DNA from 3 places in the Variovorax sp. DAIF25 genome. Region 1 is predicted to be linked to each of the others. Evidence: predicted binding sites of a transcription regulator. Region 1 holds the regulator's gene; each other region holds the start of a gene.
The links. The regulator LexA, encoded in region 1, represses DNA repair genes until DNA is damaged. The targets are predictions, from matches to a motif close to ACTGTATNNNNATACAGT.
Positions count from the first base shown of each region.

Region 2: the regulator LexA is predicted to act here: its motif matches at 1,074-1,091, upstream of R0232_RS11435 (PA0069 family radical SAM protein).
Region 3: the regulator LexA is predicted to act here: its motif matches at 1,403-1,420, upstream of R0232_RS03265 (ATP-dependent helicase).

Region 1 is NZ_CP136636.1:4,138,690-4,140,952, reverse strand. It holds gene R0232_RS19200 (hypothetical protein) at 18-401, opposite strand; gene lexA (transcriptional repressor LexA) at 579-1,253, opposite strand; gene R0232_RS19190 (asparaginase) at 1,326-2,263, shown strand, end outside.
Region 2 is NZ_CP136636.1:2,497,151-2,499,413, forward strand. It holds gene R0232_RS11425 (thiol-disulfide oxidoreductase DCC family protein) at 1-343, opposite strand, end outside; gene R0232_RS11430 (GbsR/MarR family transcriptional regulator) at 407-994, opposite strand; gene R0232_RS11435 (PA0069 family radical SAM protein) at 1,118-2,215, shown strand; gene R0232_RS11440 (efflux transporter outer membrane subunit) at 2,166-2,263, opposite strand, start outside.
Region 3 is NZ_CP136636.1:686,262-688,524, forward strand. It holds gene R0232_RS03255 (5'-methylthioadenosine/adenosylhomocysteine nucleosidase) at 1-223, shown strand, start outside; gene corA (magnesium/cobalt transporter CorA) at 216-1,202, opposite strand; gene R0232_RS03265 (ATP-dependent helicase) at 1,433-2,263, shown strand, end outside.

The DNA of each region.
Region 1 (2,263 bases):
CGCCGGGGCCGTCTCCCTCAGTGCAGGTGCACGGGGCGGGGCGACACGGCGGCGGTTTCGAGTGCCTCGAGCGCGGCGAGGCGATCAAGCTCGGCGCACACATCCGCCATCCGGCCCGAAATCACCACGCGGTTGTTGTTGCGCGCGCCACCCTGCTGGCGGTCGACGACGCGCACCACCCGCAGCGGACGCGAAGGTGCCTGGGCGACGGCTGCGGCCATGACGGCGTTCTGTCCGCTGTCGCCGCGTGCCGTGCACGACGGCCGTACCGAGACGTAGCGCAACTCGCTGGCGCACAGGTCGTCATCGCGACGGTGTACGGGGCGGGCGGGCAACCAGCGGCTCGCAAGCGACTGCAGCGGCATCCAAAGATCGACGAAGGTGAGGAGGGCGATTCCCATGTGAACTCCAAGAAGGTTTGAGGTTGAACACAGGCAGGATTCGTTGTCATCGGGCGCAGCAGGGTGATGGCGACAAAGCGCCATACGCCCGCCACCTGCGGCGACCGGATGGGGTATGCGTGATGCGGATCCGCGGAGCGGCTCGGCGATGCAGACCGCCGGGCCGGATCGGCAGGCCTACATCAGCATGGTGTTTCGGATCAGGCCGACCGCGAGGCCTTCGATTTCGAAGGACTCGCCGGGCTGGACCACGATGGTCGGGTAGTCGGGGTTCTCGGCGTGGAGCTCGATCACCTGCTTGTTGCGCTTGAGGCGCTTGACGGTCACTTCGTCGCCGAGGCGCGCCACCACGATCTGGCCGTTGCGCGCTTCCTTGGTGGCCTGCACGGCGAGCAGGTCGCCGTCCATGATGCCGGCGTCGCGCATCGACATGCCGCGCACCTTGAGCAGGTAGTCGGGCTGGCGCTGGAACAGCGTGTTCTCGACGTAGTAGGTTTGATCGACATGCTCCTGCGCGAGGATCGGCGAACCGGCCGCGACGCGGCCGATGAGCGGCAGCGCGAGCTGGGCCATGCCGGGCAGCGACAGCGAGAACTGGCTGTTGCGCGATTCGGCCAGCGAGCGCAGTGCATCGCCCTTGAGGCGGATGCCGCGCGAGGTACCGCTCACGAGTTCGATGACGCCCTTGCGGGCCAACGCCTGCAGATGCTCCTCGGCGGCATTGGCGGAGCGAAAGCCCAACTCGCTCGCGATTTCGGCGCGAGTGGGCGGCGCCCCGGTACGGGCAATGGCGCTCTGGATCAGATCGAGGATCTGCTGCTGGCGGGCGGTAAGCTTCACGGCGAACTGCATGGTGGTTCCTTGCGGCACTGGCTGAACATCCAGTACCTGTATTTTTAACCAGTTTTTCAAAGTTGGCAAGTCATGGTGACTTCATCCCTTTCGAATCCGCGGCGCGTGGTGGTGCTCGGCACCGGCGGCACCATCTCGGGCCGCGCGGCGAACAGCGGCGACAACATCGGCTACACCGCCGGCGAGGTGGGCGTGGCCGACCTGCTCGGCGGCATCGAGGCGCCCGCGGGCGTGACGCTGGCGGCGGAGCAGGTGGCCCAGGTCGACAGCAAGGACATGTCCTTCGCGATCTGGCGCGCACTGGCGCTGCGCTGCGCCCACTGGCTGGCGCAGCCCGACGTGGCCGGTGTGGTGATCACCCACGGCACCGACACGCTCGAGGAGACCGCCTTCTTCCTCCAGTCGGTGCTGGCGCCGCGCAAGCCCATCGTGCTGACCTGCGCCATGCGCCCGGCCTCCGCGCTGTCGCCCGACGGTCCGCAGAACGTGCGCGATGCGATCGCCGTGGCCGCGACACCGGGCGCGCAGGGCGTGACCGCGGTATGTGCGGGCACGGTGCGCGGTGCCTTCGACGTGCAGAAGGTGCACACCTATCGGCTCGATGCCTTCGACGCGGGCGACGCGGGGCCGGTGGGCTACGTGGAGGAGGGCGAGGTACGGCGCGTGCGTGACTGGCCGGCTTCGGAAGCAGGCGCGGCCCTCGACCGTCTTCCCGAGGACGAGGCCGCATGGCCGCGCGTGGAGATCGTGATGAGCCACGCAGGTGCGAGCGGCGCGTTGATCCATGCGCTGCGTGCCGATGGCACGGCGGCGTCTCCTCTGCGGGGCCTCGTGCTGGCGACCACCGGCAACGGCACGCTGCACCATGCGCTCGAGGCGGCGGCGCTCGAGGCGCAGGAGGCCGGCATCGCGGTGCTGCGCGCCACCCGCTGCACGCAAGGGCGCATCCTGCCCAAGCCGGGCGACCGCCTGCGCGATGCGGGCGCGCTGACGCCCGTCAAGGCGCGCAT
Region 2 (2,263 bases), 1.6 Mb from region 1:
GGCGGTTGCGCGCCAGCGCGGCATAGGCGCGATCGGCCAGCGGCGCGACCAGCGGCAGGTCGAGCAGGGGTCCCCCGTTGGGCAGGCCGACCGCCTCGCGGCAGGCGCGGATGGCGGGCACGCCGACCTGCACGCGGCCGGCGGCATCGACCACGTGGATCGCGGTCATCAGGGCCTCGCGCGGCGCCGGGCCGGCATCGAAATCCGGCGGCGAGCAGTCGACCAGAACGAGCCGCGCGGCCGCGTCGCGCGCCTTCATCGCGCCCATTTCGGCGCTGCACAGGCGGCAGGTGGCGTCGTAGTAGACGGTCAGCGGGTAGGCGATGGCGGTGGGACGGGGCATGGTGTTCTTTGTTCTCGATATTTCTGTCAAAAGAGAAATTGATGGGCAAAAAAAGAGCCGACCTCAGATCATCGGCAGGCTCGCATGGTGGGCGTCGGGATCGTCCTTGCCGGTGGCGGGCGCGGGCGCATCGCCGCGAACGAACTTCTGCACGCTCGCGCCCAGCGTCAGCACCTTGTCGAGCGTGCCGGGCGACAGCCGCAGCATCTCGTCGGCCCAGGTCGCGAGCTTGGCCATCAGGTCCATGGTGGAGCGGATGCGGTCCTGCGCATCGGCCGATTCCTTCTGGAAATCGGGGCTCGCGACGATCTCGCGCAGCACGCGGATGGTGGGATCGAACTCGCGTTCCTTGCGCTCGCGCACCACGGTGCGGAACAGCTCCCAGACGTCGACGCTGGTCTCGAAGTAGTCGCGCCGGTCGCCCAGCATGTGGGTGACGCGCACCAGGTTCCAGGCCTGCAGTTCCTTCAGGCTGTTGCTCACGTTGGAGCGCGCCACGCCCAGCGTGTCGGACAGCTCCTCGGCATGGATCGGCTTGCCGTGCACGAACAGCAGCGCATGGATCTGCGAGACGGTGCGGTTGACGCCCCACATGGAGCCCATCTCGCCCCAGTGGAGGACGAACTTGCGTTGGATGTCGGTGAGTTCCATGCGCTGGAGTCTAGGACTTCCGAAATTTCTGTCAAGAAAGAAATAGAAAAATCGCCGTGGCCCGGTGGAATGGTGAAATACTGTATGTTTAAACAGTGATCCGATCCGCGAAGGAGTTGCGCCATGCCACCCGCCGCCTACATCCCCATCCAGGCCATCAAGGGCCGCGGCGCCGCCACGCGGCTCGCGCACCGCTTCTCGAAGGACGAGCGCGATGCCTTCGACGATGGCTGGGGCACGCTCGAGGAGAACGCCGCCGAGGCCGACGAGCTCGAGCCGCTGGCCACCGAGGTGCGCTTCGAGGACGTGAAGTCGGCGATGAACGAGAACGACTCGCCCGACATCTACTTCGACCGCTCGATCAACCCCTACCGCGGCTGCGAGCATGGCTGCATCTACTGCTTCGCGCGGCCCACGCACAGCTACCTCAACCTGTCGCCGGGGCTGGACTTCGAGACCAAGCTGATCGCCAAGCGCAACCTGGTCGAGGTGCTGCGCCGCGAGCTGGGCCGCAAGAGCTACCGGCCCAGCCACATCGCGATCGGCACGGCCACCGACTGCTACCAGCCGATCGAGCGCGAGCTGCGCATCACGCGCTCGCTGATCGAGCTGCTGTCGGAGGTCAACCACCCCTTCGGGCTGGTGACCAAGTCCAGCGCGATCGAACGCGACCTCGACCTGATCGCGCCGGCCGCCGCGCGCGGCCTGGCGGCGGTGTACGTGACCGTGACCACGCTCGACGGCGAACTCGCGCGCAAGCTCGAGCCGCGCGCCGCGGCGCCGCACCGGCGGCTGCGCACCATCCGCACGCTGGCCGAGGCCGGCGTGCCGGTGGGCGTGAGCGTGGCGCCACAGATTCCGTTCGTGACGGAAGACATGGAGCAGGTGCTCGAGGCGGCCTGGGAGGCGGGCGCGCGCAGCGCCTTCTACACCATGATCCGGCTGCCCTGGGAGGTGGCGCCGCTGTTCAAGCAATGGCTGGCGCTGCACTACCCGCAGCGCGCGGACCGCATCATGGCGCGCATCCACGACGTGCGAGGCGGCAAGGACTACGACGCCGACTTCGCCACGCGCATGAAGGGCACCGGCCTGTGGGCCGACCTGCTGCGCCAGCGCTTCGAGAAGGCGACCGCGCGCATCGGCTTCAACCGCGAGCGCATCGCGCTCGACCTCAGCGCTTTTCGGCCACCTGGCGCGCCGGGGCAGGGCAGCCTGTTCTAGATGCGAGCGCGGCGTCCGCGTTGCCGTCGCCGCACCAGTCGCCGCCCA
Region 3 (2,263 bases), 3.5 Mb from region 1:
GTTGCGCCGCGCGCTGCCCGATGCGCTGGCCGTGGAGATGGAGGGCGCCGCGGTGGCGCAGGTGTGCCATGACTACGGCGTGCCCTTCGCCGCGATGCGCACGATCTCGGACCGTGCCGACGACGAGGCCCATGGCGACTTCGCGCGCTTCGTCGCCGAGGTCGCGAGCCGCTACAGCCTCGCGCTGGTCGCCGCCTGGCTCGCCGCCCAGCCTTCTACTTGAGCCAGCCGCGCCGGCGGAAGTACCACATCGGCACCAGCGCGCTCGCGGCCATCAGCACGATGGCGTAGGGATAGCCCATGGCCCAGTCGAGCTCGGGCATGAACTTGAAGTTCATGCCGTAGATGCTCGCGATCAGGGTCGGCGGCAGCAGCGCGACGCTGGCCACCGAGAAGATCTTGATCGTCTTGTTCTGGTTGATGTTGATGAAACCGACGGTCGCATCCATCAGGAAGTTGATCTTGTCGAACAGGAAGGCCGTGTGGTTGTCGAGCGATTCGATGTCGCGCAGGATCTGCCGCGCCTCCTCGAACTGCTCGGCATTGAGCATCTTGCTGCGCATCATGAAGCTGACCGCGCGGCGCGTGTCCATCACGTTGCGGCGGATGCGCCCGTTCAGGTCTTCCTGGCGCGCGATGGCGCCCAGCACCTCGCCCGCGAGCTCGTCGCTGACGTTGCCCGAGAGCACCTTCTTGCTGGCGGCCTCGAGTTCGTCGTAGATGTTCTCGAGCGAGTCGGCCGAGTACTCGGCGTCGGCGTCGAAGAGCTTGAGCATCACTTCCTTCGCGTCCTCGATCAGCCCCGGTGCGCGGCGCGCGCGCATGCGCAGCAGGCGGAACACGGGCACGTCCTCGTCGTGGATCGAGAACAGCACGCCGCGGCTGCGCAGGTCGGTGTTGTGCTGGTTGAGGATGAACGCGACGCGCACCGCGCGCGGGGCTTCGTCGTCGTCGATCAGGAAGTCGCTGCGGATGTGGAGTTCGCCGTTGTCCTCTTCATAGAAGCGCGCCGATTCCTCGATGTCCTCGTCCATCGCGTCCTCGGGGATCGAGAGACCGTAGTACTGCTTGATCCAGCGCTTCTCCTCGAGCGTGGGCGATTCGAGGTCGACCCAGATCGGCTGGAAGCGGGAGAGCTCCTCGAGGGCCTCGATCTCTTCCTGGACGAGGCGGCCGTTGGCGAGCGTGAAGATATTGAGCATGGCTCACTCCCGTGAAATGGCTGGGGCGATGGGGCGGACGGGCGGGGGGCGAGAAAGGGGGCGCTTTCAAATCCCGGACCCGGTCGGCCGGACTCAGCCGGGAGTTGAAAGCTGCCGAGACGGGGCGGTTTCCACGATGCGGTCTCCAGTTGCAGCGAGGCGCGATTATGTCATCGGCGAATGAGCGCAGAGTTGGCTGGACTGGACGAACATCCAGTAGAGTGGCGCCCATGCCGAGCGCCGTGTCCCCCGTCTTTTCCACCCCGCCGGCGACCCAGGCCGAGCGCCTCGCGGCCGCCCTCGCCAGCCTCAACGACGAGCAGCGCGCGGCGGTCGAGCACGGGGTGGAGGCGCTGGCTGGTGGCGCGCCGGACGCGGCCGATGCAGGGCCCTTGCTCGTCATCGCCGGCGCCGGCTCGGGCAAGACCAGCACGCTGGCGCACCGGGTGGCGCACCTGATCGCGCGCGGGGTCGACCCGCAGCGCCTGCTGCTCCTGACCTTCTCGCGCCGCGCCGCGCAGGAAATGGCGCAGCGCGCCGGCCAGGTGCTCGCGCGCGTGCTGGGGCTGCAGGCCCACACCGCGCCCGCGCTGCCCTGGGCCGGCACCTTCCACGGCATCGGCGCGCGGCTGCTGCGCGAGTACGCCGCGCAGATCGGGCTGGACGACAACTTCACCATCCACGACCGCGGCGACGCCGAGGACCTGATGGGGCTGGCGCGGCACGAACTCGGCTTCTCGTCGAGCGCGCGCCGCTTTCCGCACAAGGGCACCTGCCTGTCGATCTATTCGCGCTGCGTGAACACGCGCGCGCCGCTCGAGTCGGTGTTGAAGCAGTCCTTTCCGTGGTGCGCCGAATGGGGCGTCGAGCTGCAGCAGCTGTTCGGCGCCTACGTCGAGGCCAAGCAGCAGCAGAACGTGCTCGACTACGACGACCTGCTGCTCTACTGGGCCGGCATGATGGAGGAGCCCACGCTGGCGCAGCACCTGGGCGCGCGCTTCGACCACGTGCTGGTCGACGAGTACCAGGACACCAACCTGCTGCAGGCCTCGATCCTGCTC